DNA from 3 places in the Streptomyces sp. NBC_01260 genome. Region 2 is predicted to be linked to each of the others. Evidence: riboswitches for the same ligand, from Rfam matches in the RefSeq annotation. Region 2 holds a riboswitch; each other region holds the start of a gene.

Region 1 (5,153 bases), 4.2 Mb from region 2:
AGGGGATCTCCTCGACCGCGTCGAACGCGGCCGCCCGGTCGTCCGGATCGGGCAGATAGGTGTCGAGCAGCGTCAGATAGAACTGGACGTGCACGGCCTCCTCGAAGAGCTGCCGCGACAGGTACAGCCGCGCCTCGGGGGAGTTGATGTGCTTGTACAGCGTCAGCACGAGGTTGTTGGAGACGATCGAGTCGCCGGTCGCGAAGAACGCGACGAGCCGGCCGATCATGTGCTGCTCGCCCGGCGACAGCTTGGCGAGGTCGGAGACGTCGGAGTGGAGGTCGACCTCCTCCACCGTCCAGGTGTTCTTGATCGCGTCCCGGTAGCGCTCGTAGAAGTCCGGGTAGCGCATGGGCCGCAGGGTCAGTTCGAAGCCCGGGTCGAGCAGGTTCTTGGTCTCGTTGGAGCTCATTACTGGCAGGCCTCGCAGGACTCGGGGTTTTCCAGGGAGCAGGCGATCGCGTCCGCGTCGGGCGCGGCCGCCTGCTGTACGGGAATGGGGGCGGCGGCGGTCTGGCCGGACGCGGCACGGGCGATCCGGGTCGCCGGGCGCGAGCGCAGGTAGTACGTCGTCTTCAGCCCCTGCTTCCAGGCGTACGCGTACATCGAGGAGAGCTTGCCGATCGTCGGCGTCTCCAGGAACAGGTTCAGCGACTGGCTCTGGTCGAGGAACGGCGTACGGGCCGCCGCCATGTCGATCAGTCCGCGCTGCGGGATCTCCCACGCCGTGCGGTACAGCGCCCGCACGTCCTCCGGGATCCAGGCGAAGCCCTGCACCGAACCGCTCGCCTCGCGCAGCGCCTCACGGGACCGCGCGTCCCACACGCCGAGCTTCTTCAGCTCGTCGACGAGGTAGGCGTTGACCTGGAGGAACTCACCGCTGAGCGTCTCGCGCTTGAAGAGGTTGGATACCTGCGGCTCGATGCACTCGTAGACGCCCGCGATCGAGGCGATCGTCGCCGTCGGCGCGATGGCGAGCAGCAGCGAATTGCGCATGCCCGTCGTCGCGACCCGGGCGCGCAGCGCGTCCCAGCGCTCCGGCCAGTTCAGCTCGGTGTCGTAGTGGTCCGGGTGCAGCACACCGCGGGCGGCCCGCGTCTCGGACCAGGCGGGGAGCGGACCCGACCGCTCGGCGAGGTCGCAGGACGCCTCGTACGCGGCGAGCATGATCCGCTCGGAGATCTTCGTCGACAGGGCCCGTGCCTCGGCTGAGTCGAACGGCAGGCGCAGCTGGAAGAAGACGTCCTGAAGGCCCATCGCGCCCAGGCCCACCGGCCGCCAGCGGGCGTTGGAGCGGCCCGCCTGCTCGGTCGGGTAGAAGTTGATGTCGACGACCCGGTCGAGGAAGGTCACGGCGGTACGGACGGTGGCGTCCAGACGCTCCCAGTCGATGGTGCCGTCGGCGACGAACGCGCCGAGGTTGACCGAACCCAGGTTGCACACGGCCGTCTCGCCGTCGTCGGTGACTTCGAGGATCTCCGTGCACAGGTTCGAGGAGTGCACGACGCGACCGGGCTCGGCGGTCTGGTTCGCGGTCCGGTTGGAGGCGTCCTTGAACGTCATCCAGCCCTGGCCGGTCTGCGCGAGCGTCCGCATCATCCGGCCGTACAGCTCACGGGCCGGCATCGTCTTGCGGGCCAGGCCCTTGGCCTCGGCCGCCCGGTACGCGGCGTCGAACGCGTCGCCCCACAGGTCGACCAGTTCGGGCACGTCGGCCGGGGAGAACAGCGACCAGGTGCCGTCCGCGTCGACCCGGCGCATGAACTCGTCCGGGATCCAGTGCGCCAGGTTGAGGTTGTGCGTGCGCCGCTGGTCCTCACCGGTGTTGTCGCGCAGCTCCAGGAACTCCTCGATGTCCGCGTGCCAGGTCTCCAGGTAGACCGCGGCCGCGCCCTTGCGCCGGCCGCCCTGGTTCACCGCGGCGACGGAGGCGTCCAGCGTCTTCAGGAACGGCACGATGCCGTTGGAGTGCCCGTTGGTGCCCCGGATCAGCGAACCGCGGGCGCGGATACGGGAGTACGAGAGGCCGATGCCGCCCGCGTGCTTGGACAGCCGCGCCACCTGGTGGTAGCGGTCGTAGATCGAGTCCAGCTCGTCCAGCGGCGAGTCCAGCAGATAGCAGGAGGACATCTGCGGGTGCCGGGTGCCGGAGTTGAAGAGCGTGGGGGAGGAGGGCAGGTAGTCCAGCCGGCTCATCAGCCGGTACAGCGCGGCGACCTCGTCCAGGGCGCGCTCGGAGTTGTCCTCGGCGAGCCCGGCGGCGACGCGCAGCATGAAGTGCTGCGGGGTCTCGACGACCTGGCGGGTGAGCGGGTGGCGCAGCAGATAGCGGCTGTGCAGGGTGCGCAGCCCGAAGTAGCCGAAGCGGTCGTCGGCGCCGTCGGCGAGGGCCTGTGCCACCAGCGCGTCGAGAGCGGCCGCGTGGAGCGTCACGAACTCGGCGGTGCGCTCCGCGATCAGACCCTCGCGGTGTCCGACGGAGACCGACGCGGAGAAGGACGTCGCGCCCTGCCCGGCCGCCTCGTCCGCGATGGTGCGGGTGAGGAGGCGGGCGGCGAGCCGGGAGTAGGCGGGGTCCTCGGAGATCAGGCCCGCGGCGGCCTCGGTGGCCAGCGAGCGCAGCTCGGCCTCGTCCGACCGGGCGTTGCGGCCGCGCAGTGCGGCGCCGGCGACGCGTCCGGGGTCGGTGTCGGGCAGATCCGCGGTGAGGTCGGTGAGGGTCCGCAGCAACGCGGTTCCCGGTCCGTCCTTCGCGGGTGCTGCGGACCGGTCCGTTCCGAAATCGGCTGCTTCGGACTCGGCCGCTGAAACCGGATCGGCTGGCGCGATGGTCACGTGGTGCTCTCCCTCGCTCGGCTCTGGGCCGGCGGGGGAACGGGGGCAGCCGGGCGGAGCCGGGCCCTGGGCGGGGCAGCACTCCGTGCGGCGTCCACCGGCCCATCCACGAGGCCCGGACGTCTGGGCATCCGGATCGGTCGAGCCGGATGCGCTGTCGGCAGGTCCTCGGACTCACGGGTGCACAAAAGCGCACCGAACACACCGTTGCGGGACAGTTCCGGATTCGCACCGGATTTCCCTGCGGCGACAGCGAGCACGAGCATACATGTGGGGGCAGTCGGATGCGGCAGCCCCCATATGTTGTGTCGCGCCACCTAACGGCGGGATGTCATGACTTCGGCGGGAGGTCCAGGCGGTACGTCAGCAGCGAGAGCCCGTCGATGGGATACCAGTCCCTTTCGGGGGTCCGCACGAAGCCGAGGCGCCCGTAGATCCTATGGGCGCCGTGCATGGCCGGCTGCGTCGACAGGGCGATCCCCGTGACCCCCGCGGTGGCCCGTGCGCGGTCGATACAGGCCCGGACGAGCGCCTCGCCCGCCCCGGCCCCGCGGGTCTCGCGGGAGACCGCGAGCATCCGGAACTCGGCCTCGTCCGCGGCCGCGATGTCCGCCCACCGGTTCCCCGGCGGGGCGTACGTCACGCCGCCCAGCACCCGCCCCCGCGCGTCCGCCGCGACGAGCACCTCGGCCTCGGCGGCCCGCCGGGCGACGTCCCGCAGCTGCACCAGATACGGATCGTCGGCGCCGAAGTCCAGCAGCCCGTCGCCGAGATAGGCCTCGGCGGTGATCTGGCCGAGGACCGCGTGCTCGGCCGGCTCGACCGGCCTGATCGTTATGTCCATGCGCGGAAGTCTGCCGCACGCCGCGGGCCCGGTCGCGGGAATTGCCGGGCACGCCCGGTCCCCGCGTCCGGCACGCGGAAGGGCCGCCGCGCCTTCCGGAGGGAGGATGCGACGGCCCGTACGTCCCGCGCGGGTGCTCCGCGGTCAGTGACCGCCCGGCGCCCCGGCCGTGGCCGGCGGGAGCTCCGCCTTCACGCCCGGGTCGCCCGCGTCCGCGGTGTAGTCGTCGGGAGAGGTCTCGTCGACCCCGGCGGGCGCCTTCACGGCGTTCAGGACGAAGGTGAGGACGACGGTGACCACGACGTTCAGCACGAACGCCGTCAGGCCGATGTAGCCGATCTCACCGATGCCCGGGATCTCCTTGGACGAGCCGCCGAAGTGCGCCTGGGTGGGGCTGGCGACCCCGTAGGCGGCGGCCGTGCCGTAGACCATGCCGACCGCCCAGCCCGCGAGGAGGGCCCAGCGGTGGAACCACCGGGTGAACAGGCCGCCGACCAGGGACGGCATCGTCTGGAGGATCCAGATCCCGCCGAGCAGCTGGAAGTTGATCGCGACCGTCTTGTCCATGGTGAGGACGAAGGCGAGCGCGCCGACCTTCACCAGCAGCGACACCAGCTTGGAGACCCTGGTCTCCTGCGCGGGGGTCGCGTCGGGCTTCAGGAAGTCCTTGTAGATGTTCCGGGTGAACAGGTTCGCCGCCGCGATCGACATGATCGCCGCGGGGACCAGTGCGCCGATGCCGATGGCGGCGAAGGCCACCCCCGCGAACCAGTCGGGGAACATGTCCTCGAAGAGCTGCGGGATCGCCAGCTGGCCGTTGTCCACCTTGACCCCGGCGGCGATCGCCATGAAGCCGAGCAGCGCGAGCAGTCCCAGCATCAGCGAGTACAGCGGCAGGATCGTGGTGTTGCGGCGGATCACGTTGCGGCTGCGGCTGGAGAGCGTCGCCGTGATCGAGTGCGGGTACATGAAGAGCGCCAGCGCCGAGCCCAACGCCAGTGTGGCGTAACCCCACTGGCCGTTCACGCCGGGTGCGAGCGCGCCGGTCGGCTTGCCTCCCGGCGGGCCCGCGAACTTCTCCTGGGCGGCGGCGAAGATGTCGTCGAAGCCGCCGAGCTTGATCGGGATGTAGATGATCGCCACGGCGATGACGAGGTAGATCAGCCCGTCCTTGACGAACGCGATCAGCGCGGGCGCGCGCAGGCCCGAGGAGTACGTGTACGCGGCGAGCACCGCGAACGCGATCAGCAGCGGCAGGTCCTTGATGAACCAGTGGGTGTTCTCCCCGCCGCCGACGCCCATCACGTCGAGCACCGCCTGGATGCCGACGAGTTGGAGCGCGATGTACGGCATGGTGGCGAGGATGCCGGTGACGGCGACGGCGAGCGAGAGCCCCTTGGAGCCGAACCGGCCGCGGACGAAGTCCGAGGTGGTGACGTAGCCGTGCTTGTGCGACACCGACCACAGACGCGGC
Region 2 (5,153 bases):
CGGCGCACCACCTCCACCCGCAGGTCGGTCTCCCGGGACGCGGCGACCTCGACGGTCAGCCCGAAGCGGTCGAGCAACTGCGGCCGCAGCTCGCCCTCTTCGGGGTTCATCGTCCCCACGAGCAGGAAGCGGGCGGCATGGCGCACGGAGACGCCCTCGCGCTCCACGTACGAGGCGCCCATGGCGGCCGCGTCCAGCAGCAGGTCCACCAGATGGTCGTGGAGGAGGTTGACCTCGTCCACGTACAGAATCCCGCGATGCGCGTCGGCGAGCAGGCCCGGCTCGAAGGCCTTCACGCCCTCGGCGAGCGCCCGCTCGATGTCGAGCGCCCCGACGAGCCGGTCCTCGGAAGCGCCGACGGGCAGCTCGACCGTCCGCGCCGCCCGCGACACGCCGGACGCGGACTCGTGGGGGCCGTCGGGACACGCCGGATCGGGCGACACGGGGTCGCAGGAGAACCGGCATCCGGGGACGACGGACACCTGCGGCATGAGCGCGGCCAGTGCGCGCACGGCGGTGGACTTGGCGGTGCCCTTCTCGCCGCGCACCAGCACCCCGCCGACGGCCGGCGAGATGGCGTTGAGCAGCAGGCCGAGGCGGAGATCGTCCTGCCCGACGATGGCGGTGAAGGGATACGGCGTACTCACGAGGCCTCCTTGGTGGCGGCGGATTCCAGCGGTTGCGGCGGGCGTTGGAGCCCCTGCGGCGATGGAGCGGCGGGGGCCAGGGGGCGCGGTCCCCTCACCTTCGGGTTCCAGGTGCTTCAGGTGCCGCGGGTGCTCCGGGGGCGATGAAGGGAAGTCCCGTCGGCGCGCCCGACTCGATGAGACGCCACAGCGCATCGGTGTCCGCGTGTTCTTCGATCAGGTCGCCGAGGCGGTCGAGCTGCTCCTCGCGCAGCTCGGCGAAGCAGGTGTCGGGGGCGGGCACGAACCGGCGGCCGGAGGCCCGCGCGATCTCGGTCAGGAAGCGGCGGCGGAACGCGTCGCTCTCCAGCGAGCCGTGCCAGTGGGTGCCCCATACGGCGCCGGACCGGCAGCCGTCGAGGCGCTGCCCCAGCCCGTCGGTGAGGAACGGCTCGCCGCCCCGCACCTCGGCGACGCCGTGGTGGATCTCGTACCCCTCGACGGGGGCACCGAGCGCCTCGCCGACCGGCCGGGCGAGGGTCTTCTCACGGTCGAAGCGGATGCGTACGGGCAGCAGCCCGAGCGCGTCGACCTGCCCGGCGCGCGACTCCACCTCGTCCTCGATGTGTTCGCCCAGGATCTGGTAGCCGCCGCAGATGCCGAGGACCGGGCGGCCCTCGGCGGCGCGCCGCAGCAGCGCGTCGGCGAGCCCGCGCTCGCGCAGCCAGGCCAGCGCCTTCACGGTGCCGCGGGTGCCGGGCACGATGACGAGGTCGGCGTCGGACAGTTCCTCGGCGCGGTCCACGAACCGCACGACGACTCCCGGTTCGGCGGCCAGCGCGTCGACGTCGGTGAAGTTCGACATCAGGGGCACCGCGCACACGGCGACGCGCAGGACGTCCTCGCCGTGCGGCGGGGCGACGACCGACTCCCGTACGGTGCCGCGCAGCGAGACCCGCAGCCCGTCCTCCTCGTCGATGCCGAGGCCGTGGGCGAACGGCAGCACCCCGTACGTCGGCCGTCCGGTGAGATCGCGCAGCATGTCCAGGCCGGGTTCGAGCAGCGACACGTCCCCGCGGAACTTGTTGACCAGGTAGCCGGCGATCAGCGCCTGGTCCTCGGCGGCGAGCAGCGCCGTCGTACCGAAGAACGACGCGAAGACCCCGCCGCGGTCGATGTCTCCGACGACCATCACCGGGAAGCGGGCCGCCCGCGCGATGCCCATGTTCACGATGTCCGTGCGCCGCAGATTGATCTCGGCCGGACTGCCCGCGCCCTCGCAGATCACCGCGTCATACGTGCCCCGGAGCTGCTCCAGGCAGTCCACGACGGTGGACAGCAACTGCTCCTGTCTGCCGCCGTGGTAGCCGCGGGCGCTCATCTCGCCGACCGCGCGCCCCATCAGGACGACCTGGCTGGAGCGGTCGCTGCCGGGCTTGAGCAGCACCGGGTTCATCAGCGCGGTCGGCTCCACCCGCGCGGCCTGGGCCTGCATGGCCTGGGCCCGGCCTATCTCGGCGCCCCCGCGGGTGACGAAGGAGTTCAGGGACATGTTCTGCGCCTTGAAGGGCGCCACCTTCACGCCCCGGCGCACCAGCCAGCGGCAGATGCCCGCCGTGACGACGCTCTTGCCCGCGTCCGAGGTGGTCCCGGCGACCAGCAGTCCGCCGCTCATGTCGGTCTCCGTCCTGAGGTGCGCGCACCCGGGGCGTCCGGCCCCGCGCCGCGCGTCGAGGTGATCCGTCGTGCGGCCGCGGCGGCGACCGGCCGGGCCGCCACGCTCACGCCGAGGGCCAGCGCACCGATCCGGCGCGACAGCCGTACGGCGCGTTCGATGTCCTCGGTCTCCACCGCCCGGCCCGTCTCCCCGTTGAGCACGGGGCGGTGCTCGACGCGGCCGCCGTAGGCGAGGGTGCCGCCGAGCCGTACGCCGAGGGCGCCCGCGAAGGAGGCCTCCACGGGGCCCGCGTTGGGGCTCGGGTGCTTGGCGGCATCCGCCCGCCAGGCCCGCAGCGCTCCCCGGGGCCGGCCCCCGGCTGCTACCGCGAGCAGCGCCGTCAGCCGGGCGCCCGGCCAGCCCGCGAGGTCGTCGAGGCGGGCCGAGGCCCAGCCGTAGCGCAGGTAGCGGGGCGACTTGTGGCCGACCATGGCGTCGAGGGTGTTGGCGGCCCGGAAGCCGACGAGTCCGGGGACCCCGCCCAGCGCACCCCACACCAGGGCGCCGACCACGGCGTCCGAGGTGTTCTCGGCGACGGACTCCACCACGGCGCGGGCGATCTGCGGTCCGTCCAGGGACTGCGGGTCGCGGCCGCACAGATGGGGCAGCCGCTCACGGGCCAGGCCGAGGTCCCCCGCGGCGAGGGCGTCACCGATGGACCGGGCCTCGCGCCCCAGCGACGTACCGCCGACGACGGACCAGGTGGCGGCGGCGGTCAGGGCCACGGACGCGGCGGGACGGCGGCGCAGCGCGCGGGCGGCCAGCGCGGCACCCCCGGCAGCGCCTCCGGCGCAGACCAGGGTGTGCAGTGCGCCCCACCCGCGGTGGTCGCGCCACAGACGGCGTTCGACGCCTGCCGCGGCCCGCCCGAAGGCGGCGACCGGATGTCCCCGGCGGGGATCACCGAGCAGCAGATCGCCGATCAGACCGGCCGTGGCGCCGTACGCGAAAATGCGATCGGCACGCACGGTTCAGCCGGCCGTTGCGCCTCGAAGGGCCCTCGTGCGGGCAGTTGGTGGCAGGGGCGGCACGGATACGGACGCACGGCGGCCGGGCATGGCGATATGTCCTCACTCAGGGTCCGCGCCCTGGTTCGACGTGACCGGCGACGAGAGTCTCCTGGCTCCCGGATCCGCAGTTCCCCCGGTCTTCCAGTCCGCTTGGCGTGGACCGTGACTTCCGGTGGTGGGGGACTGCTCCCCGGTGACAGTGGCGGGACCGCGCCGGATTCGCACCGGCTTCCTCTGCTGTCGCCGTAATGGCTCCGGCAGTCCACCACGCTCCGCGAACGTCAGTCAACCTACCGTTGACCTGCGACGGTGCAGTGTGCTGAGACCCACATCGGGCCGGACGCACCCGAGGTGCGTCCGGCCCGATGAGCAGGAGCGGGAAGGGGCCTGCGGGGGCCCGGAGGCCGTCAGGCGACGATCATGTAGATCCCGTAGGCCACCGCCGCCGCGCACAGCCCGAAGCAGACGTACGCGCCCGCGCGGGCCAGCATCAGGGACCCGCCGGCCTGCCCGCCCTGCGCGGCCGGTTCCGGCTGCTTGGAGAGGCCGACGATGCCCAGGGTGAAGAGGCCCACCAGGGCGACGGTGGCGACGAGAGAGACACCGAAGACGGTGCCGAGGGCTGCCCAGTCGATGTTCATGGGGATGTGTCCTTAGAGCGTCCGGGAATCGGGGGGCGGGAGAAGGAGCGGGACCGGGGTGCGTGCGGCCGCAAGGCGCGGGAGGGAGGTCTGGCGGAGCCATATCGACCGACGGCAACGCGGGAGATCCGCGTGCCCCGTCCCGCGACGCCGCCCCCGGTTCCCGGACGCTCTCACACCGTGGCGGGTCGCGCCGGGTCGGCCACGGGTCCGGCGGGGGCCGGGATGGTGGTCTTGAGGTCCTGCTGCGCCTGGGCCGCGGTGGGCGGCGGGCTGACGGCCGCGATGGCCGTGGTGACGACGCCCGCGGGTTCGGCGTCGCCCGCGAGGGGAGCGCCGTCCTGGCCGCCGGGCGCGACATCGCCGTGGCCGACCGGCCGGCGGCGCGACAGGATCCAGATCGCTCCGGAGCCCGCGACCAGCAGCACGGCGACGAGCACGACACCCCAGGTGCCCTGCTTGGTGAGGAACTCCGCCCCCGCCCCGACCAGACCGGCGGCCGGCAGGGTCAGACCCCAGGCGACGAACATCCGGGTGGCGGTGGACCAGCGGACCACACCGCCCCGGCGGCCGAGGCCCGCGCCCATCACGGCGCCGGAGCAGGACTGGGTGGTGGAGAGGGAGAAGCCGAGGTGCGAGGAGGCCAGGATGACCGTGGCCGCACTGGTCTGGGCGGCGAAGCCCTGCGGCGGCTTGAGGTCGGTGAGGCCGCTGCCCATGGTGCGGATGATGCGCCAGCCGCCCAGGTAGGTGCCGAGCGCGATGGCCAGACCGGCGCTGACGATGACCCAGACCGGCGGGTTCGAACCGGGGGAGAGCACCCCGCCGGTGACCAGGGCCAGCGTGATGATGCCCATGGTCTTCTGCGCGTCGTTGGTGCCGTGCGCGAGGGAGACCAGCCCGGCGGAGGCGATCTGCCCGGCGCGGTAGCCCTTGGCGGTGGCCTTCTCCTGGGCGCCGTTACGGACCTTCCCGCCGATCCGGTACGTCAGCTTGGTGGCCAGCAGCGCGGCCAGACCGGCGACGACCGGGGCGGCGACCGCGGGGAGCAGCACCTTGGTGACGACCGTGCCGCCGTCGACCGACGACCAGCCCGCGGACATCACCGCGGCGCCGATCAGACCGCCGAAGAGGGCGTGGGAGGAGCTGGACGGGAGTC
Region 3 (5,153 bases), 6.3 Mb from region 2:
TCCGTCTTCTTCGTCGTCAGCTGGAAGAGATCGGTGCCCGCGCCGGCCAGCATCGCGGGCGCGGTCGGGTAGAGGGCCGCGTCCGTGGCCCCCTCTTCGAACCCGAAGCCGCCACCGTCCAGTTGCTGACGGGAGAGCCAGGAGACGGCGGCGTCGGCCTGCACGGTGTCATCGAGGCTGCGAAGGGCCTGCGCCGCGTAGCCCGTGGCGTAGATGCTGCCGGTCGTGGCGCCGGTGTAGCCGGGGAACGAACCGTCCTCGCGCTGTGCCTTCTTCAGGTAGACGCGGGCGTTGCCCACCGCGGTGTCCCGGCCACCCGCCTGCTGCAGGGCGAGGGCAACGAGGCCGGTCGTGGCGGGGTCCCCGTCGCAGTTTTCGCCGGGCCTGATCAGGATGCTGGTGATCCCGCCGTCGTCGCACTGGAGTTGGGTCAGCCGCTCGACGGTCGCGGCCGGGGGTACGGCGCCGGCGCGCAGCACGGCGAGTACGGCGAGGGCCTGGCCGTCGGCGTACGCGGCGTTACGGAAGTCGCCCTTGGCGGTGCAGCCGGGCGTGGGGCTGCCCGAGTCGGGGCCCGCGGCGCAGACGTTGTCGACGAGGTCGGCGATCAGGTCGTGGCCGCCGAAGTGGTGCGGGTCGGCCTCCGTGGCCTCGGCCAGCAGGGCTAGGCGGGCGGCAGCCGTCGCGTCGGGAGCCTGGTCCTTGCCCGCCGGATACGCGTAGTCGTCGGTGTGGGCGGCGAGAAACGCGGTGACCTTGTCGAGCGTGACGCTGTCGCTGTCCGCGGCGGCCAAGGCGTAGGCGGCCTCGGTGGTCAGCAGGTAGTTGGCGGTGTCGGCGCCGTCGTCCACGACGCGTTCACCGTCTGTGAGTGCGCCCTCGACCCAGGCCGCTGCGGCGGGCACGTTGATCTCGCCTGCCGGGACCGTCGGTGTGCCGCCGGGGTCGGGGCTCTCGGTGCCGCCGCCTCCGGCGCGTACCTCGTCGGGGGTGAAGGCCGGCTTGCCGGTGGTGCCCCCGATGTCCGTGCCGCCGTACACCCAGGCGTCGACGTCGCCGTCCTTGGGCTTGCGGTCCATGGCCCCGTACTGGCTGTAGGTCCACTTGTTCTGGCCCGGCGAGGCGAGCCAGTACGACCAGTAGGCCGTGGCCGGCGGGGTCAGCACGCAGGACTCGGTGTCCGTGGTCGGGTACTGGGTGCCCGAGCCGAGACCGATACGGCAGATGAAGGCCGGGCCGTCGTGCTGGGTGCCCTCCGTGGTGAAACCCGCCTCGTGCAGGAGTTCGTACCCTGTGGTGGGTGTCGCGTCGCAGCCACGCTCGACCCCGCCCCCGAACGGGCCGAAGTCGACAGCGACGATCGCGCCCTTGGAAGGCGTGCAGGCGTCGAGGGGATCAGCCTGCGCCGGGGTCACCGCGACAAACGTCATAGACATGGCAAGCAACAGGAACGCTACGGACATCAAGGACAGAAGCGTTCTGGCCCCCGCCTGCCGCTCTCTTCGCTGTGCGGTCTTCACCACGGCCCCCTCGTTCGGTGTCCGAAGGGACAGGAACGTGGCTGTGGAGCCGTCACCGCGCACGACGTACCGTGGGGCGGCAGGCTGGTCGACCACGCCGTAGTCCGCGACGGCGTTTCTCGCTGAAGATCAAGCTCCAGGCATTCCGGCTCGCCCGGCAGTGCCGGGCCTACGGTTGCGGGTCAGCGCCGGAATCAGACCGGCTTCCCCTGGAACTCAGTGCGTATCAGCCGGATTGCAGCACGCATGTACACGACCCGTCAAGACATGGCCACGGGTGAAGAAGAGCGCTTCACGGGGTGTCTGGCGGGAGCAGACCGACTGGGGTAGCGTCCTGGGCTGCCAGATGGGGGAACCCGGTGAGACTCCGGGGCTGACGCGCAGCGGTAATGGAACGGCTGAGGGCCGTTCCGAGCCCGAATGCCCATACGGCGATGCACCACAGGAAGCCGGTCCACGCGTTCGGGCGGCGGCCCTGCCCGCTGCTGCCCGCCGACCGGTCGGGGCGTGGGTACGGTCTGCGCGCCCCTCATCCCAGGAGCAGGCCATGTCCCGTCACTTGATCCCACGCCGCCTCGCGTTCACGGCGGCCGCCTCCATCGGGGCCTTCTGCCTCAGCGTGCTGCCCGCGGCGGCAACGGCCACGCCCGCGCAGATCGCCACCTCGAAGACCAACGGCGTCACCTACCTCAAGTCCCTCCAGGCCGCCGACGGTTCCTACGCGGGAGCCGGGCTGTCGAACGAGTGGGCGTTCAGCGCGCTCGCCGCCGCGGGCACCGCTGTCGTCGATGTCACACCGGGAGGCGATGCCACGAAGAACGCGAGATCCGTGTACCGCACCCTTCTCTCCACAACGAGTTGGCCTTCCACGACACCCGTGGTCACGGACTACGAGCGGGCGGCTCTCAACGCCTACGCGGCCGGCATCGACCCCTCCCGGGTCTCCGCGTCCCGCAACCTCATCGGTGACATCTACAGCTATTGGCAGACATCCGAGCCGGGCTACTTCGGACCCTCGGCCAACTTCAACGGCACCGTGTTCGCCGCACTCGCCCTCGGCGGCGCCAAGACACAGGCAGGGGCCCAGCGCATACCCCAGGCCCTGCGCGATTCCCTGATCACGCGCGTCCGCGCCAACCAGCACAACGACGGCGGCTGGAACTACAGCAAGGCGGAAGGCGACCCGAGTCAGCTCGGCGCGACCAGCGACATCGACATGACCGGGGCCGCCATGGCCGCGCTCTGCGTCTCCGGGGTACCGAACACCGACACGGACATCGCCCAGGCCAAGGCGTTCCTCAAGAGCAAGCTGGTGCCCGGCAGCGGTGCGTTCAATGCCATGTTCGGCGTCAACACCGATTCCAACGGCTGGGCCGTCTCGGGCCTCAACGCCTGCGGCATCAACGCGCAGACCGGCGACTTCCTCACCTCCGCGGGCAAGACGCCGGTGGACTTTCTCATCGCCCAGCAGTTCAACCCCGGCGGCGGCTTCAAGTACCTGCCCAGCGACACAGCCCCCGCGGCCTATGCATCGATCGACGGCCTGCGCGCTGTCGCCGGCGGCGGCTTCACCTCCACTCCCCCGGTGCCGACGACCAGCGGCGCCACACAGTGGGTAGCGCAGGGAACGCTCACCTCGGGCACGGCCACGAAGCTCGCCCTGACCGTGGACGACGGCGCGGGGAACCTGAAGGTCTGCTCCGTCGCCCTCACACCCACGGGAACCACGACCACCCTCGGGACAGTCCTGGACGCGGCCACCGGCGCGGCCACCCCGTCCGGCTGCGTGACCGCCGTGACCCCGTCGTCGGGCACCGGCACGATCACCACTGTCAACGGCAAGGCCAACAGCGGGTCCAACACCTGGAAGGCCAGCGTCGACGGCTCCGCGTTCGCCTCCGCCAGCCGGAGCAAGGTGATCAACGCGGGCGACACCATCGCCCTGCGCTGGGGCGCCTGAGCCTCCGGCGCGACGGCGACCTGAGCTACCTGCAGTTCACCGACGAGGGACGCGAACTGCTGGCGAAGGTGCTCCCCGGCCATGTCGCGGTCGTCCAGAAGGGCATGTTCGACGCACTGGACGAGCCCCGGACCGAGGCGCTGGCCGATGCCCTCGGCGCCGTCCGTGACCGGCTCCGCACGCTGACGCCGTCCTCCGCCGAACGCCGCCGCAGCCGCGGCTGAACCACCCGCCCGCGGGCGCCACCGTGTCCGCCCCCGCCGGCCGCCGCCCCTGGGCGCCGGGCGGGTGCAAGGCCGTCAGGCGTCGGCGTGCGGCAGCCAACGGCCATCGGTCGTCAGGCGTTCGGCCTGTTCGGGGCCGCTGCCGCCCGGTTCGTACGGCAGAGGAGCCGTGCCGGGGTCGAGGATGTCGCCGACGATGCGCCAGCTCTCCTCGACGAGGTCCATCCGGGTGAAACGGCGGGGATCCCCGGCGAGGGCGTCGGCGAGGACGTACTCGTAGGCGGTCACGTTGTCGCCGCTCAGGCCGGTGAAGTCCACGGCCGCGGTGACCGGCTCCACCTGGGAGGGGTCGCCGGGGCGCTGGACGAACAGGTGGAAGGAGGCGCCGGGGCGGGGGCTGATCCTCAGGCGTACCAGGTCGGGAGTCGCGTCCTGGGTGCAGGCCGTGTGGTAGTAGCGCGGGGTCGGCCGGTGGAACTCGACAACGATCTCGGTCGCCGTCCTGGCAAGGGCCTTGCCCGTCCGGATGGTGAACGGAACGCCGGCCCAGCGGTCCGTGTCGACCCAGGTCCGCAACGCGGCATAGGTCTCGGTCCGCGACTGCGGCCGCACCCCCGGCACGTCCAGGTATCCCGCGTACTGGCCGAGTACGCAGTCCTCGGGGAGCACGGTGCGCACGGCCTTCAGCGCCCGTACCCGCTCGTTGAGGATGTCCTGGGCGGAGCCCGTGCGCGGTGCCTCCATCACGAAGTACGCCAGCATCTGCAGCAGATGGTTCTGCACGACGTCGCGCAGGGCGCCGGTGCTGTCGTAGAAGCCGCCGCGGTCCTCGACGCCGAAGTCCTCGGCCAGGGTGATCTGCACACTGCGCATCAGCGGACGCTGGAGTACCCCGCTGAGCATCGTGTTGGCGAAGCGGAACGCGAGCAGGTTCTCCACCGCGTCCTTCCCCAGGAAGTGGTCGACCCGCAGCAGCCGCTCGTCGGGAAAGTGCCGGGTCAGGTCCGCCTGAAGGGCGCGTGCGGAGGCCAGGTCCTGACCGAAGGGCTTCTCCACAGCCAGCCGTGCTTCACCGTTCAGTCCCGCCTGGGCCAGGCGTTCGGCAGCACGCGCGTACAGGTTGGGCGGGATGGCCAGGTAGTGGACCAGGATGCGGCAGCCGTCGGCCTGTTCCGCGATGGACCGGAAGCTCCCGGGGTCGTCGTAGTCGATGGTGGCAAGCCGCAGCGCACCGGCGAAGCGGGCGAAGTCGCCCTCGTCGAAGGGACCGTGGTCGGCGACGCTGTCGTGGGCGTGCGCGCGCAGTCGCTCCAGCGTCCAGCCGCCGTGGGTGACACCGACGACCCGCTCGGGGAGGAAGCCCCGGAGCGAGAGCCGGAAGAGGGCGGGCAGCAGCATCTTCTTGGCCAGGTCGCCGGTGATCCCGAACAGGACCAGTGCGTCACCGCG

What was found. A riboswitch is a leader RNA that binds a small molecule or an ion and turns the genes downstream of it on or off. The one in region 2 is predicted to bind cobalamin.
Region 1: another riboswitch for cobalamin. It lies ahead of OG322_RS11010 (ribonucleoside-diphosphate reductase subunit alpha); the one in region 2 lies ahead of OG322_RS30030 (cobalamin biosynthesis protein).
Region 3: another riboswitch for cobalamin. It lies ahead of OG322_RS02070 (hypothetical protein); the one in region 2 lies ahead of OG322_RS30030 (cobalamin biosynthesis protein).

What each region holds. Positions count from the first base shown of each region.
Region 1 covers NZ_CP108464.1:2,575,896-2,581,048, reverse strand. Annotated here, with positions in the region: gene OG322_RS11015 (ribonucleotide-diphosphate reductase subunit beta) at 1-412, opposite strand, end outside; gene OG322_RS11010 (ribonucleoside-diphosphate reductase subunit alpha) at 412-2,835, opposite strand; cobalamin riboswitch at 2,978-3,101, opposite strand; gene OG322_RS11005 (GNAT family N-acetyltransferase) at 3,167-3,679, opposite strand; gene mctP (monocarboxylate uptake permease MctP) at 3,824-5,153, opposite strand, start outside.
Region 2 covers NZ_CP108464.1:6,731,813-6,736,965, forward strand. Annotated here, with positions in the region: gene OG322_RS30020 (putative cobaltochelatase) at 1-647, opposite strand, end outside; gene OG322_RS30025 (cobyric acid synthase) at 742-2,301, opposite strand; gene OG322_RS30030 (cobalamin biosynthesis protein) at 2,298-3,311, opposite strand; cobalamin riboswitch at 3,456-3,588, opposite strand; gene OG322_RS30035 (hypothetical protein) at 3,761-3,994, opposite strand; gene OG322_RS30040 (inorganic phosphate transporter) at 4,168-5,153, opposite strand, start outside.
Region 3 covers NZ_CP108464.1:458,738-463,890, forward strand. Annotated here, with positions in the region: gene OG322_RS02065 (prenyltransferase/squalene oxidase repeat-containing protein) at 1-1,463, opposite strand, end outside; cobalamin riboswitch at 1,660-1,729, opposite strand; cobalamin riboswitch at 1,833-1,960, shown strand; gene OG322_RS02070 (hypothetical protein) at 2,068-3,480, shown strand; gene OG322_RS02075 (hypothetical protein) at 3,549-3,704, shown strand; gene zwf (glucose-6-phosphate dehydrogenase) at 3,780-5,153, opposite strand, start outside.